4 regions of the Mesorhizobium sp. WSM4829 genome follow, and region 1 is predicted to be linked to each of the others. Evidence: predicted binding sites of a transcription regulator. Region 1 holds the regulator's gene; each other region holds the start of a gene.
The links. Region 1 encodes LexA, which represses DNA repair genes until DNA is damaged. Its sites were predicted from a motif close to TGTTCNNNNTGTGTTCNG; they were not measured.
Positions count from the first base shown of each region.

Region 1 (3,915 bases):
GCAATGTCTTTCGGCCTCGACGGCCCCTTCCTCTACATGATGGGCAAGGGCCTGACGGCGATGATCGCAATTTCGGGATGGATCTCGGAGCGTTCGCCGGTCGATGCAGTCGGACTGATTTCGTTGCAATCGGTTCTGCTGGTGACGGTCGCCCTGGTCATCGCCACGATGGCGACGACATGGCTGCGGCTTGCCGCACTTCCCTTTGCGCTCGCCGGCCTGCTGACGATTTCCGAGACGCGCATCCCCGACGTGCTGATTTCGGAGGATGCGCATCTGGTGGCGCTGCCGATCGGCGGCGGCGAACTTGCCGTCAACCGGATGCGTTCGAACGAATTCACCACCGACAACTGGAAACATGCGCTGGTTTCAACGACGATCGTCGAGCCGGAGACATTCGAAAAAGGAGATGTGCGGTTCGACATCGCCGACCCGGCCGACCTGCCGCCGGGAGCACCTTTCACCTGCACTGCCGGCCTGTGCCTGGCCCGGCATCCGTCCGGCGCGCTCATTGCGCTCGCCGACGACCGGAAAACCGCGCGGCCGGCCTGTGCCTTTGCGGATTTGATCGTCATCGACGACGCCACAGCCTATTACAAACCCTGCCGCAACCCGCTGGTTCTCGTCGTCACCAAACGGCAGCTCGCCCGCATGGGCAGTGCCGCCGTCTTCTTCGATCCGCTATCGGCGAGGATGCGCGCAGAAATCCGTTTTGCCGTCAGACAGCCATACAGGCCCTGGCATGAGCAGCGGCGATTTTCGCGCGAGGCGAGGGGCCTGCCGCCATACCGCAGGGCCGAGAAACCCCAGAAGCCTGCCGCTCAGTAACGCCGGATCAGTCCGACGAGCTTGCCCTGCACCTTGACCCGGTCCGGCCCGAAGATGCGCGTCTCGTACGCCGGATTGGCGGCTTCCAGTGCGATCGAGGCACCTTTGCGGCGGAATCGTTTCAGCGTAGCTTCCTCCTCGTCGACCAGCGCGACAATGATCTCGCCAGGCTGGGCGGTGTCGGCGTTGCGGATGATGACCGTGTCGCCGTCGAAGATGCCGGCCTCGATCATCGAATCACCCTTGACCTCCAGCGCGTAGTGCGTGCCGCCGGTGATCATGTCCGGTGGCACCGAGATCGAATGCGTCTGGTGCTGGATGGCGTCGATCGGCACACCGGCAGCGATGCGGCCCATCACCGGTATGGAGACGGTGGCAACGACGTCGTCGTCATTGCCGGCAGCACGCATGCGCGAAGGCGCCGGCTTGATCTGGCGTCCGAGGCCGCCCTGTCCAAGCCCGCCCTGGCCAAGGCTGCCTTGAATGACGCTCGGCGAGAATTTGCGCGCCGCATTGAGGCCCGGCGCGATCGAATCGGGCAGGCGCAGCACCTCCAGCGCGCGGGCGCGGTTGGGCAGGCGGCGAATGAAACCGCGTTCCTCCAGCGCCGTGATCAGCCGGTGGATCCCTGATTTGGAGGCGAGGTCGAGCGCTTCCTTCATCTCGTCGAACGAGGGCGGAATGCCGCTTTCCTTCAGCCGTTCGTGAATGAACATCAGCAGTTCATGTTGTTTGCGTGTCAGCATCGCGACCCCCAACAGAATCAGAAAAACAAACCCAGAACAAACACTATCTGTTCCAGTTGTGTTCCGCAACCATTTAAAGTTTAATGAATGTGTTGACGTTTTGTTCAGCGTAGCATCAGCACGCTGCAGGCGGCGCCCGCTGCGGCTGCGGGAGCGAATGGCTCGCGCACGACCAGTCCGTTGGCGTCGGCCAGCATTCTGAGCATCGAGGAATCCTGGATACTGAACGGCGTTGCCTCAAGCGTGCCAGCTTCTTCCTTCACCACCGCGCGTACATAGTCCTGCCTGAGATCGTTGGCCGGCATGGCGGCGCCGAGCCGCGCCTGACGCATGTCCTGGCGGAAGGCGCGGCCGCCGAGCCGCGCCAGCAGCGGCTTCAGAAAGAGCTGCGTGCAGACCAGGCTGGCCACCGGATTGCCGGGCAGGCCGATGCAGCGGATGGCGCCCAGCCGCCCGAACATCAGTGGCTTGCCGGGCCGCATGGCGATTTTCCAGAAATCGAGCGCCATGCCTTCGCCGGTCAGCACGTCATGGACGAGGTCATGGTCCCCGACCGAGGCGCCGCCCAGCGTGACGATGACGTCCGCGCCTGCGTCGACGGCTTTTGTCACCAGCGCGGCGATCGCCTCCTTGCGGTCGGGGGCGATGCCGAGATCGAGTGCGCTGGCGCCGACCGAGCGGGCCGCGGCGGCGACGCCATAGGCATTGGAGGAGATGATCTGGTCGGGGCCAAGGTCGCTGCCCGGCGGCAGCAATTCGTCGCCGGTGGCGATGATGGCGACCAGCGGCCGTTTCACCACGCGGACCTGCTGGTGGTTGGCCGACGCCGCCAGCGACAATGCCGCCGGATCAAGCAGGCGGCCTTTCTCCAGCAGCGCGTCGCCCTTCGAGAAATCGAGCCCGAGGCGGCGGATGTTGCGGCCTTCAACCGTGGGCGCGGTCACTTCGACCATGCCGCCGCCGAGGTCGCGGGCATTCTCCTGGATGACGATGGTGTCGGCGCCTGCGGGAAGCGGCGCGCCGGTGAAGATGCGCACGGCCTGCGCCGGGCCGACTGTTCCGGTAAAGCCGCGACCGGCCGGCGCCATGCCGATCACCGAAAGTCTCGCGGGCACGGACGCGACATCGTCGGCCCGCACGGCGTAGCCGTCCATGGCCGACGCGTTGAATGGCGGCTGGGTGCGGAGCGCCATGAGCGGCTCCGCCAGCACGCGGTCGGCGGCATCCATCAGGGCGACGCTTTCAGCCTGCAAGGGCGCAGCATCCGCAAGCAGGTGCTCGAGCGCCTCGGCGACCGCAATCAGCGCCATTATTGGCCTGCCCTCTGGGCATCCGCCTTGTAGTCGCCGGATTTGCCGCCGGTCTTTTCCACCAGCCTGATGCCGGAGATCGCCATGCCGCGATCGACCGCCTTGGCCATATCATAGATGGTCAGGCAGGCGACCGAGACGGCGGTCAGCGCTTCCATCTCGACGCCGGTCTTGCCGGTGACGCGGGCCAGCGCCGTGACCTTCAGGCCGGGCAGCGTCGCGTCAGGTTCGATGTCTACCGATATCTTGGTCAACAGCAGCGGATGGCAGAGCGGGATCAGCTCATGCGTCCTCTTGGCCGCCATGATGCCGGCGATGCGCGCCGTGCCCAGCACGTCGCCCTTCTTGGCATCGCCGTCGAGAATCATTTTCAGCGTTTCGGGCCGCATCGAGACAAGACCTTCGGCGATTGCCGTGCGGGTCGTCTCCGCCTTGTCGCCGACATCGACCATATTGGCTTCGCCTTCCGCGCCAAGATGGGTGAGGGCGGCCGACATCGTCAGGTCACCCTGGAGCGACGTGCGTCCGGTTGGACGCACAAAGTACACTCTGACGCTTTGTATCTATGCATCATGCTCTCCGAACATCGATTCCGATTTTCGGGCAGATGCATTGGCGGGCGCCTTGCCCGTCAAAAGCAGGTGCGTCGCAGTGGCCACGTCCTGTTGCCGCATCAGGCTCTCGCCGACGAGGAAAGTGCCAATGTCGCTCCGTTCCAGCCTGCGGCAGTCCTGGTGCGAGAAAATACCGCTCTCGCTGACCAGCAGCCGGTCGGCCGGCACCATCGCCGCGAGCCGCTCCGATGTCTCGATGCTGGTTTCGAACGTCCGCAGATTGCGGTTGTTGATGCCGATCAGCCGCGACGACAGTTTCAGCGCGCGTTCCGTCTCGGGCTCGTCATGCACCTCGACCAGCGCATCCATGCCGAGCTCGAACGCCGTCGTCTCGAGTTCCCTGGCCACGGCGTCATCGACGCTCGCCATGATGATCAGGATGGCGTCCGCGCCCCACGCACGGGCCTCGAACACCTG
Region 1 is NZ_JBVVQJ010000016.1:124,666-128,580, reverse strand. It holds gene AC0L17_RS17455 (ComEC/Rec2 family competence protein) at 1-828, shown strand, start outside; gene lexA (transcriptional repressor LexA) at 822-1,574, opposite strand; gene AC0L17_RS17445 (molybdopterin molybdotransferase MoeA) at 1,679-2,884, opposite strand; gene moaC (cyclic pyranopterin monophosphate synthase MoaC) at 2,884-3,381, opposite strand; gene trpC (indole-3-glycerol phosphate synthase TrpC) at 3,448-3,915, opposite strand, start outside.

Region 2 (3,915 bases), on a different contig from region 1:
GGCGGGCACTCCCTACGCACATCTCATGATCCCGGTTAAGTAGCTGCCGCGGCGGGCCGGGCCGCTCACCCTCCCTCAAGGGACCCTCAAGGGGGAGGGGAACGTCACGCCGCCTGCGCCATTCGCTCCGAACTCATGCGGTACGAAATCGCCTCGGCCAGATGGATGCGGCCGACAGTCTCGCTGGCCTCGAGATCGGCCAATGTCCGCGCCACCTTCAGCACCCGGTGATAGGCCCGCGCCGAAAAGCCGAGCTTTTCACTGGCATCCCTGAGCAGCGACAGGCCTGATGCATCCGGCATCGCGATCTCTTCGATGACAGAGGGGGAGCAGTGCGCGTTGGTGGTGACGGAGGTCGCGCCGAGCCGCTCGAAACGTTCGCGCTGGGTTGTCCGCGCGCGGGCCACGCGCAGCGCCACTTCGGCACTTTTCTCCGCCCGGTCCGGCCGGATCAGATCGCTGGCCGAGACCGCCGGCACCTCGATCCGGAGATCGATGCGGTCGAGCAGCGGGCCTGATATGCGCGCCTGGTAGTCGGTGCGGCAGCGGTCGCCGCGCAGGCAGCGATAGCCCGGCTCGCCGGCCATGCCGCAGCGGCACGGGTTCATCGCCGCGACCAGCTGGATGCGCGCCGGATAGGTGACGCGATGATTGGCGCGGGCGATCATGCAGTCGCCGGTCTCCAGCGGCTGGCGCAGCGCGTCGAGCGCCTGCGGCGAGAATTCGGGAAACTCGTCGAGGAACAGCACGCCGTGGTGGGCCAGCGAGGCCTCGCCCGGCCGCACGCGCAGGCCGCCGCCGACGAGCGCCGCCATCGAGGCCGAATGGTGCGGCGCGCGGAACGGCCGCCGGTCGGTCAGCTTGCCTTCACCAAGCTCGCCGGCCACCGAGGCGATCATCGAGACTTCGAGCAATTCCCTCGGCGCCAGCGGCGGCAGGATCGACGGCAGCCGCTGCGCCAGCATCGATTTTCCCGATCCTGGCGGACCGATCATCAACATGTTATGGCCGCCGGCCGCCGCCACTTCGAGTGCCCGCTTGGCGGTCTCCTGGCCCTTGATGTCGGCAAGATCCGGCAGGTCGCGCGCCGAGGCATGGATGCCGGCCTCCGGCCGCGACAGCACTTGCGTGCCGCGAAAATGATTGGCGATGGCGATCAGGCTGCGCGGCGCCAGAATGTCGAAATCCTTGCCGGCCCACGCCGCTTCCGGGCCGCAGGCGAAAGGGCAGATCAGGCCCTTGCCTTCGGCATTGGCGCCGATCGCCGCCGGAAGCGCGCCGGCCACCGCGGCGATGGTGCCGTCGAGCGACAGTTCGCCAAGCACGACGTAGCCGGCCAGCATGTCGCCTGGAATGGCGCCAAGCGCCGCCATCAGGCCAAGCGCGATCGGCAAATCGTAATGGCTGCCTTCCTTGGGCAGGTCGGCAGGCGCCAGATTGACGGTGACCTTCTTCGACGGCATCGACAGGCCCGATGCGTGCAGCGCCGCCTGCACCCGCTCCCGGCTTTCGGCCACCGCCTTGTCGCCGAGGCCGACGATGTGCATGTTGACCTTGCCGGGCGCGATCATCACCTGCACGTCGACCGGCACGGCCTCGATGCCCTGGAAAGCGACCGTACGGACCCGCGCAACCATCTTTTCTCCCTCGGACATGGGCCCGCCCGAAGCCCATGCGATCATGCCGCGAACGGCGTCATCTGAGACAACCACAGATTTTGGGCAAAGGCAAGAACATTACGGGAACAATCGAACGTGGTGCCTGGATGGCGCCGCATCGGCTACGGATCGGAAAACGGCTGTTCCGCCAAGCATCGGCGCTACTTGCGCTTGTCCTCGACCGCATCCCAGAACAGGCTGGCGATATCGGCGCCGCCGAAGCGTTTTACCTCGCGCACGCCGGTCGGCGACGTCACGTTGATCTCCGTCATGTAGTCGCCGATCACGTCAATGCCGACGAGGATGAAGCCGCGCTCTTTCAGCGACGGGCCGATGCGGGCGCAGATCTCGCGTTCGCGCTCCGTTAGTTCGGTTTTTTCGGCGCGGCCGCCGACATGCATGTTGGAGCGGGAATCATGCTCGGCCGGCACCCGGTTGATGGCGCCGACCGGTTCACCGTCGATCAGGATGATGCGCTTGTCGCCGGCGCGCACCTCCTTCAGATAACGCTGAACGATGTAGGGCTCGCGGAACATCTGGCCGAACATTTCGAGCAGCGAGGCGAGGTTGCGATCGGCCTCGTGCAGGTGGAAGATGCCGGCGCCGCCATTGCCGTAGAGCGGCTTGACGATGATGTCGCCGAACTCCTTGCGGAAGGCGGCAACCTCTTGGCTGTCCTTGGTGATCAGCGTTTCCGGCATCAGGTCGGGAAACTCGGTGACGAAGATCTTTTCCGGGCTATTGCGCACCCAGGCCGGGTCGTTGACCACCAGCGTCCTGGGATGGATGCGCTCGAGTATGTGCGTCGTGGTGATGTAGTTCATGTCGAACGGCGGATCCTGCCTGAGCAGGATGACGTCCATCTCCGACAGGTCGGTGCGCACTTTCTCGCCGAGCGAATAGTGATTGCCCTTCTCGTCGAGGACCTGCATTTCCTCGACGCCGGCAAACACCTTGCCGTCGCGCAGCGACAGCCGGTCGGGCGTATAATGGAACAACTGGTGGCCGCGTCGCTGCGCTTCCAGCGACAGCGCAAACGACGTGTCGCCGGCAATCGAGACGGTGGAGATGTGGTCCATCTGGACAGCGATTTTCAGAGGCATGGCGGATCTCCGGCGGATCGGATGGGCTGCTTGCCCTTACAACCTCCCCGGTCATCTGCCAATCGCGACATTTTGAGGATTGCCTGCTGGGCGTAGGTGAGGCGCAGGCGGAGCGCCTTGCCCAGTTCGGTTGCGCCGGCAGCAACGATTCCTGTTCGGCGGGCCGGTTGGTTTCGATGCCACGCTCGGCTATCCCAGAAATTCGCTCCGTGGCACCTTGCGCTCAAGGCGATCTGACGAGCGACTTGTCAGACATAAGCCCGCGAATTTGCGTTTTCTCCTTGCTCCCCCGACCGGTCTGGCTAGGATGCGCGCCGACCGAGCCTACGGCGCCGCGCGTCCTTTTGGATGCGCAAACGACGCTGTAGCACTTTGATTTTGCGCATGATCGTTTCCGAAAATCGAAACCGATTTTCGGGGTCATGCGCAGGGAGAAAAAAATGATGCCATCGGCGCGCTTTGCCGACCTTGAGGGCGCTTCGGTGCTGATTACCGGCGGCGGCTCCGGAATTGGCGCGGCGCTGACCGAGGGTTTTGCCCGCCAGGGGGCAAAGGTCGCCTTCATCGACATCGCCGACGGCCCGAGCCTGGCGCTGGCCGATCGCATCGAAAAGGATCTCGGCCGCCGCCCCCTCTATCTCAAGACCGACATACGCGACGTCGAGGCGCTGCGGGCTTCGGCCGCCAGGGCGGCAGAGGCGCATGGCGACGTCACCGTGCTGGTCAACAATGCAGCACTTGACGATCGCCACGCGGTGGAAGACGTCACCGTGGAGTTCTGGGACAACAACCAGGCGGTCAACCTGCGTCCGCATTTCTTCTCCGCACAGGCGGTGGCGCCGGGCATGAAGCGCGCCGGCGGCGGCTCGATCATCAACTTCACGTCGACGTCGTTCCTGATCAACCACCCCGACATGCCGGCCTATACCGCCGCCAAGGCGGGGATCGTCGGCCTGACCAAGGGGCTTGCCGGCAAGCTCGGCGCCGACGGCATTCGCGTCAATGCGATCGCACCCGGCTGGGTGATCACCGAGCGGCAGAAACAGCTCTGGGTCACCGAACAGGCGCTCGCCGCCCACGTGGCCAAGCAATGCATCAAGCAGGTGATGCAGCCGGAAGACGTCGTCGGCACGGTGCTGTTCCTGGCGTCGGAC
Region 2 is NZ_JBVVQJ010000001.1:195,828-199,742, forward strand. It holds gene AC0L17_RS00800 (hypothetical protein) at 1-43, shown strand, start outside; gene AC0L17_RS00805 (YifB family Mg chelatase-like AAA ATPase) at 105-1,637, opposite strand; gene gshB (glutathione synthase) at 1,820-2,761, opposite strand; gene AC0L17_RS00815 (SDR family NAD(P)-dependent oxidoreductase) at 3,202-3,915, shown strand, end outside.
Region 2: AC0L17_RS00805 (YifB family Mg chelatase-like AAA ATPase) is a predicted target of LexA. The motif match lies at 1,730-1,747, and genes of this name have one in related genera.

Region 3 (3,915 bases), on a different contig from region 1:
CGAGATGAGCTTCGACTTTCCGCAGGAAACGCCGCTGATCGCGATGCTCAACGTTCACTATTCCCGCGCGTCCGATCTCGTGCGGCCGGATTTCCTGACTTCGAACCCACCGGTGCCGATCGAGAGCTACCGCGACAGTTTCGGCAATTGGTGCAACCGCCTTGTCGCCCCGCCCGGTCGCTTCACCTTCGGCACGGACGCGGTGATCCGCGATTCCGGGAGTTTCGAGATGAGCGATCTGGTGGCGTGGCAGCACGAGGTGCGCGACCTGCCGTCGGAGACGCTGCTGTTCCTGCTGCCGAGCCGCTATTGCGAGAGCGACGTGCTGGCGAACGAGGCGTGGCGGCTGTTCGGCCACTCACCGCTCGGTATTCCACGCGTGCAGGCGGTCTGCGATTTCGTCCACAACCACATCATCTTCAACTACGGCAACGCGCGGCCGACGCGCACGGCAGCAGAGGCCTATCGTGAGCAAAGCGGGGTCTGCCGCGACTTTGCCCATCTCGCCGTCGCCTTCTGCCGCGCCTTGAACATCCCGACGCGCTATTGCACCGGCTACATCAGCGACATCGGTTTGCCGAAACCGTGGTCGGACATGGACTTCGCCGCCTGGATGGAGGTCTATCTCGGCGGCCGCTGGCATGCCTTCGATCCGCGCAACAATGCGCCGCGCATCGGCCGCATCCTGATCGCCTCCGGCCGCGACGCGGCCGATGTGCCGCTGACCCATATCTTCGGGCCGGGTATGCTGGCCGGTTTCAAGGTCTGGACGGAAGAAGTCATCGAACAGGCGTCGGCGCCGCAGTCTTGAACCACCGGACGGTTCGCGCGTTGTGATTGCCGGTGGAGCTTCGGCCGGTGCGCCGTTAAGCTCCAACGCATCGAGGCTCGGCTGAAGGGAGGAGCGAAGATGAAAATCGACGGCGGGTGCCATTGCGGCGCCATCACTTACGAGGCGGAGGTCGATCCGGACAACACCAGTATTTGTCACTGCATCGATTGCCAGCAGCTGACCGGAACAGCGTTTCGGGTGACCGTGCCGGCGCCGGAGGAGCACTACCGGATCACCAAGGGCACGCCGAAGATCTACATCAAGACCGCAGCGAGCGGCGCCAGGCGCGCCCAGGCCTTTTGCGGCGAGTGCGGTACGCACCTCTATGCCACGTCGGTCGGCGACGGGCCGAAAGTCTACGGCATCAGGGTCGGCACGGCGCGGCAGCGCGAACAACTGATCCCGAGAAAACAGATCTGGCACCGCTCGGCGCTGCCTTGGCTGCCGGAGTTCGAAGGCACGATGATCGTCGAGGAGCAGTAGCCTCTCAGTCGTCGCCTTCGACGACCCTTAGCCGCAGTTGGCCGGTCTTGGAATCGGCGACGCGCGCACCCGCTTCGGTCTTCGCGCTGCCCGATCCGGCGTCGCCCTCCGTCGGCTGCGCGCCGAACTCCAGCGCCTCGATCTTTTGGCCGCGCTTGGTCACCTTCGACGTCGAGACGAGGATATCGTCGATATCCTTGGCCGACTGGCCGAAATGGCTCTGCAGCTTGCGCACCCGCTCGTCGAGGCGCGAGACATCCTCCATCAGCCGGATGACTTCGCCCTGGATCAGATGCGCCTGCTCGCGCATGCGGGCGTCCTTGAGGATCGCCTGGATGACCTGGATCGACAGCATCAGCAGCGACGGCGAGACGATGACGATGCGGGCGCGGTGCGCCTTGTGGACAATCCCCTCGAAATTCTCGTGGATCTCGGCGAATACCGATTCCGACGGCACGAACATGAAGGCGGTGTCCTGCGTCTCGCCCTGGATCAGGTATTTGTCGGAAATATCGCGGACATGCACCTCGATATCGCGCCGGAACGCCTGTGCGGCGACCTTCTGCAAATCGGCGCCTTCGGCGGCACGGATGGCATTCCACGCTTCCAGCGGAAACTTGGCGTCGATGGCAAGTGCAGGCGCTCCGTTCGGCATCTTCACCAGGCAGTCGGGCCGGTTGCCGTTCGACAGGGTCGCCTGGAATTCATAGGCGCCGTGCGGCAGGCCATCGGCGACGATCGCCTCCATGCGCGACTGGCCGAAGGCGCCGCGCGTCTGCTTGTTGGAGAGGATTGCCTGAAGTTGCACGACCTGGCTGGCGAGCGACTGGATGTTGCCTTGCGCTGTATCGATGACCGCCAGCCGCTCCTGCAGTTTGGCGAGGCTTTCATGCGTCGATTTCGTCTGCTCGGTCATGGTCTGGCCGAGACGGCCGGTCATCGCGTCGAGACGCTGGCCGATCGACTGCGTGAGTTCGGCCTGCCGCGCCCCGAACACTTCGGCGATGGCGCCCATGCGGCCCTGCATCTCGGCCTGGCTTGCCAGGATGCCGGCCATCCGCGCCTCGGCGTCGCGGGCGTGGTCGGCGGCTTCCGCGGCAGCCACCGCACGCGCCTTGGCCGAGCGCCAGAGCGCGACGACGAGCGCCACGAACAGGCCCAGGAACAGGACCGCGCCGAATGCCAGCGCGTGGCCGAGCGTGATCGTGGTGGCGCCGAGCCGGGCGATCGGTTCGGACAGGATGGTGGTCAGGTCGTTCATATCGGACAGCATAGATGATTCGGCCTGACGACACAGATCAAAACGTGAACGCCGCTGCAAATGCCCCGGTTGACGCTTTTCGTGCGAGGTCTTAGGTGAGACGCCATGTCGATCAAGCCGCTCATCATCCTTCCCGATCCCGTCCTGCGCCAGGTTTCGAAACCGGTCGAGCGCGTCGACGGCGCCTTGCGCAAACTGGCCGACGATATGCTGGACACGATGTATGACGCGCCGGGCATTGGTCTGGCGGCGATCCAGATCGGCGAACCGCTGCGCATGCTGGTGATCGACCTCGCCAAGGAAGACGAGCCGCCGGCGCCGCATGTCTTCATCAATCCCGAGATTCTTGAGAGCGCCGATCAGCGCTCGGTCTACGAGGAGGGGTGCCTGTCGATCCCGGATTACTATGCCGAGGTCGAGCGCCCTGCCGCCGTGCGGGTGAAATATCTCGATCGCGACGGCAAGCTGCAGGAGATCGAGGCCGAAGGGCTGATGGCGACTTGCCTGCAGCACGAAATCGACCATCTCAACGGCGTTCTGTTCATCGACCACATCTCGAAGCTGAAGCGCGACATGGTGGTGAAGAAGTTCAAGAAGCTCGCCAGGGACAAACCATCAGGCAGCAAGGCGCCGGGCAAGTTAGTGGGATAGGGCGATACTCGCGCAGTTTGATGCTGAACCTTTCGAAGATGTTGGCGGGACAGCGCCCCTCTACCCTGTTCCAGATCAGGAAATGGAGACGCCGATGAGCGACATGCTGACCAGAAATATTCCCGAACCCTTGAAGCGGGAAATCGAGCAGGCGGCGCGTAAGAGCGGCCAGAGCCTGTCGGGCAAGGCGATAGCTCTTCTGCGCGAAGGCATGGTCGCCGAAAGGCAAGCAAGGCTGGAGCCGGGTCTTTCGGCATGGGACGCGATTCGCGCGGCATTCGCTGCTGAAAACGCAATTGGCGATGAATTCGCCAAGATCATGAACGAAATCGAAGCAGAAAGGAAACGCGACTTCGGTCGCCGACCCGCAAAGTTCGCGACTTCGACTGAGCCGACTTAACGGCCGAACAAAATGCCCTTGCGCGTCATCTTCATGGGTACGCCCGAATTCTCGGTGCCGACGCTGCGGGCGGTCGCGGATGCTGGACATGAGATTGGAGCCGTCTACACTCAGCCGCCGCGCGCCGCCGGTCGCCGCGGGCTGGAACTGACGCCGTCGCCGGTGCAGCGCGATGCCGAGCGGCTGGGCCTCGAACTGCGGACGCCGGTGTCGCTGAAGAACGAGACCGAGCAGCAGGCGTTCCGCGCCTTGCGGGCCGATGTCGCCGTCGTCGTCGCCTATGGATTG
Region 3 is NZ_JBVVQJ010000001.1:327,507-331,421, forward strand. It holds gene AC0L17_RS01420 (transglutaminase-like domain-containing protein) at 1-811, shown strand, start outside; gene AC0L17_RS01425 (GFA family protein) at 911-1,315, shown strand; gene AC0L17_RS01430 (DNA recombination protein RmuC) at 1,320-2,576, opposite strand; gene def (peptide deformylase) at 2,682-3,227, shown strand; gene AC0L17_RS01440 (plasmid stabilization protein) at 3,322-3,627, shown strand; gene fmt (methionyl-tRNA formyltransferase) at 3,640-3,915, shown strand, end outside.
Region 3: AC0L17_RS01430 (DNA recombination protein RmuC) is a predicted target of LexA. The motif match lies at 2,610-2,627, and genes of this name have one in related genera.

Region 4 (3,915 bases), on a different contig from region 1:
CGCCGCGCACCAGTTCCGGATAGGCCTGGCCCATCTCGCGCACCAGCGCCGGCACCAACTGCCACATCAGCGGATCACCGGCGCCCAAAAGCTGCGCGTGGCGCATGGCGCGGCGCATGATGCGACGCAGCACGTAGCCGCGGCCCTCATTGGACGGCAGCACGCCGTCGGCGACCAGAAAGCAGGACGAACGCAGATGGTCGGCGATAACGCGGAACGATCCGACGGTGTCGGCATCCGGACCGCGGCCGAGCGCGGATGACGCGGCCTCGATCAGGTGACGGAACAGGTCGGTCTCGAAGACGCTCTCGACCCCTTGCAGAATGGAGGCCATGCGCTCCAGGCCCATGCCGGTGTCGATCGACGGGCGCGGCAGGTCGATGCGCTCATCCTTCGTCACCTGTTCATACTGCATGAACACCAGGTTCCAGAATTCGAGGAAACGGTCGCCATCCTCCTCGGGGCTGCCGGGAGGGCCGCCCCAGATGTGCTCGCCACGGTCGATGAAGATCTCCGAGCACGGACCGCAAGGTCCGGTGTCGCCCATCGCCCAGAAATTGTCCGAGGTCGGAATGCGGATGATGCGATCGTCGGAAAAGCCGGCGATCTTCTTCCAGTAGCCGGCAGCCTCGTCGTCGGTATGATAGACCGTGACCAGCAGCTTGTCCTTCTTCAGCCCGAACTCCCTGGTGATCAGGTTCCAGGCAAGCTCGATGGCGCGCTCCTTGAAATAGTCGCCGAACGAGAAATTACCGAGCATCTCGAAGAAGGTCAGGTGGCGCGCGGTGTAGCCGACATTGTCGAGGTCGTTGTGCTTGCCGCCGGCGCGAACACTCTTCTGAGCCGTCGTGGCACGCGAATAAGGTCGCTTTTCCAGGCCGGTGAAAACGTTCTTGAACTGCACCATGCCGGCATTGGTGAACATCAGTGTCGGGTCATTGCGCGGCACCAGCGGGCTCGACGCGACGACCTCGTGACCCTCCTTGCGGAAATAGTCGAGGAATGTCGACCGGATCTCGTTCACGCCACTCATGAATACTGCCTTTTAGCTTTTAGAGAGAGCCGCCGGCGCGGCCGACGGCAAATGGACATGGCCTTTTAGCCGCCGCGTTGCACCCTGTCCAGAAACACGGAATTGGGCCAATTTGCGGGGCCTGCCGGTCATCTCGTTGCCGGCTTGCCGGTCATCTCGGCGCCACCGCTGAAACGCAAACCGCCGGCGCTAGGCCGGCGGTTCGAACGCAACAATACAGGACTCGATTACACAGGCTGGAGCTGATGCGCGGGAATCATGGCCAAACTCCGGCCACTGCCGAAGCCTACATGGCGCCGGCTTCGTCCTCGAAACCATCGTCTCCGCCTTCGGAACCACCATTCTCGAGGAACTTTTCCGCAATCAGCCCGGCATTCTGCCGTAGTGCCAATTCGATTTCGCGCGCCGTGTCGGGATTGTCGCGCAGGAACAGTTTTGCATTCTCGCGGCCCTGGCCGAGACGCTGCGAATTGTAGGAGAACCAGGCGCCCGACTTTTCGACCACGCCGGCCTTGACGCCGAGGTCGACCAGCTCGCCGGTCTTGGACACGCCCTCGCCATACATGATATCGAACTCGACCACCTTGAAGGGCGGCGCCAGCTTGTTCTTGACCACCTTGACGCGAGTCTGGTTGCCGACGACCTCGTCGCGGTCCTTGACCGAGCCGATGCGGCGAATGTCGAGGCGCACCGAAGCGTAGAATTTCAGCGCGTTGCCGCCGGTCGTGGTCTCGGGCGAACCGAACATGACGCCGATCTTCATGCGGATCTGGTTGATGAAGATGACCATGGTGTTGGAGCGCGAGATCGAGGCGGTCAGCTTGCGCAGCGCCTGGCTCATCAGCCGGGCCTGCAGGCCGGGCAGCGAATCGCCCATCTCGCCTTCGATTTCGGCGCGCGGCGTCAGCGCCGCGACCGAATCGACCACCAGCACGTCGATGGCGCCGGAACGCACCAGCGTGTCGCAGATCTCCAGCGCCTGCTCGCCGGTATCGGGCTGCGAGATCAAGAGGTTTTCGAGGTCGACGCCGAGCTTGCGGGCATAGACCGGGTCGAGCGCGTGCTCGGCATCGACGAAGGCGCAGATGCCGCCCTTCTTCTGGGCCTCCGCCACAGTGTGCAGCGCCAGCGTCGTCTTGCCTGAGCTTTCCGGCCCGTAGATCTCGATGATGCGGCCGCGCGGCAGGCCGCCGACGCCGAGCGCGATGTCGAGGCCAAGCGAACCGGTCGGCACCGTTTCGATCTCGACGACCTGCTCGTTTGCGCCGAGCCGCATGATCGAGCCCTTGCCGAAAGCACGCTCGATTTGCGACAGCGCCGCATCCAGAGCCTTTGATTTGTCCACCGTTTTGTCCTCTACAAGCCGCAAAGAATTCTGAGCCATGATACATCACCCCTTGGTCGTCAATGAAGGCCGGACAATCCGTAATCCCTATCAATTTGTACCTTTTTTGTTCTCGATTGGCAAGGGGATACAACCGATTGAAAAACCAACAATATCCGGATTTGTTCTTTTTTTGTTTCGTGTTTTCACCCAGGATGCATCCCGGGTTCACCCGCAGGATTCTGCAAGGCATCTTCCGAATCGCGCCTCCGGTTGCCGGGTTCCGCCGGACAACCTAGTCTCCTCCCGGCAGCAGCAAAGGTCATCTCACTGGGCATGATGAAGTCGCCGACGATCCTGGCAGTAGGCGGCGCCTATATCGAGCGGCGCGGCCAGGTTTCGGGCGCCTTCGTGCCGGCGGCGTCGAACCCCGGCACGATGCGCGAGGAAGTCGGCGGCGCCGTCTTCAATGCGCTGCGCTGCGCCGTGCGCCGCGGCGTCTCCGGCTCGCTGCTTTCGGTTCGCGGCGGCGATGTTCTGGCCGAGACGGTTTCACGCGCCATTGCTGTGGCGGGGATTGCCGATCTGTCGGTGGTGTTCCTAGATCGCACGACGCCGAGCAACACGACGATATTCGACGGCGACGGCGCGCTGATCGTCGGTCTTGCCGACATGGCGCTCTACGACCTGGCGCTTGCCAAGCAGATCCGCCGTGCCAAGGTGCGCGAGGCAATCAGCACCGCCGATGCAGTCCTTTGCGACGCAAACCTGCCGTCGGCGGCGCTCGAGCGGCTGGTGACGCTTGCAGCCGACAAGCCGGTGTTTGCACTTGCCGTTTCGCCCAGCAAGGCGGCGCGGCTGACGCTGGTGCTTGAGTTTCTGGCGATGGCCTTCATGAACCGGCACGAGGCCGGCGCGCTTACCGGCGCCGACGTCGATGCCGACGAGCGTGGCATTGTCGACGGCCTAAGACGCGCCGGCCTGAAAAGCGGCGTGGTCACCGCTGGTGACGGTCCGGTGCTGGGTTTCGACGCGGCCGGCGCCTTCTCGATCCTGCCACCGAAAAAAGTCACGGTCGGCGCCGCCGATGCGCTGGCGGGCGCGACGATGGCCGCCCTGCTGCGCGGCCTGACGCTGCGCGCAGCGTTGCGCGAAGGCGTTGCCGCAGCAATGCTCGCCGTCGAGAGCGCCACCTTCGCCAGCGCTATCTTTGCCGAGGCGCTGACATTCGTATCCGAGGCGCGCGACCTGGCATGAACCCCGGATGTTGGCGCCGCCCCTCAACCCCCTGCCGGGACCTTCTCCCCGTCAAGGACGGGGAGAAGGGGCTTGGCCGCAACGCCGGCGGCCCCCTCTCCCCGTCCTTCACGGGGGAGAGGGTAAGGGTGAGGGGCAGCGCCGACCTGAAACGATTATCTTAAACTGAGCGGCTAGCGGACACAGCTATTTGCCGGCCCGCAGCCCCGCTTCATAGGCCCGCCGCGCCCAGACCGCCATCTCATCCGGATCGTCGAAGGCGCTGTCGGGAACGCTCCAATACGGCATCGACACCAGCTTG
Region 4 is NZ_JBVVQJ010000012.1:78,655-82,569, forward strand. It holds gene alaS (alanine--tRNA ligase) at 1-1,033, opposite strand, end outside; gene recA (recombinase RecA) at 1,320-2,417, opposite strand; gene AC0L17_RS14195 (carbohydrate kinase family protein) at 2,694-3,614, shown strand; gene AC0L17_RS14200 (TfoX/Sxy family protein) at 3,801-3,915, opposite strand, start outside.
Region 4: recA (recombinase RecA) is a predicted target of LexA. The motif match lies at 2,541-2,558, and genes of this name have one in related genera.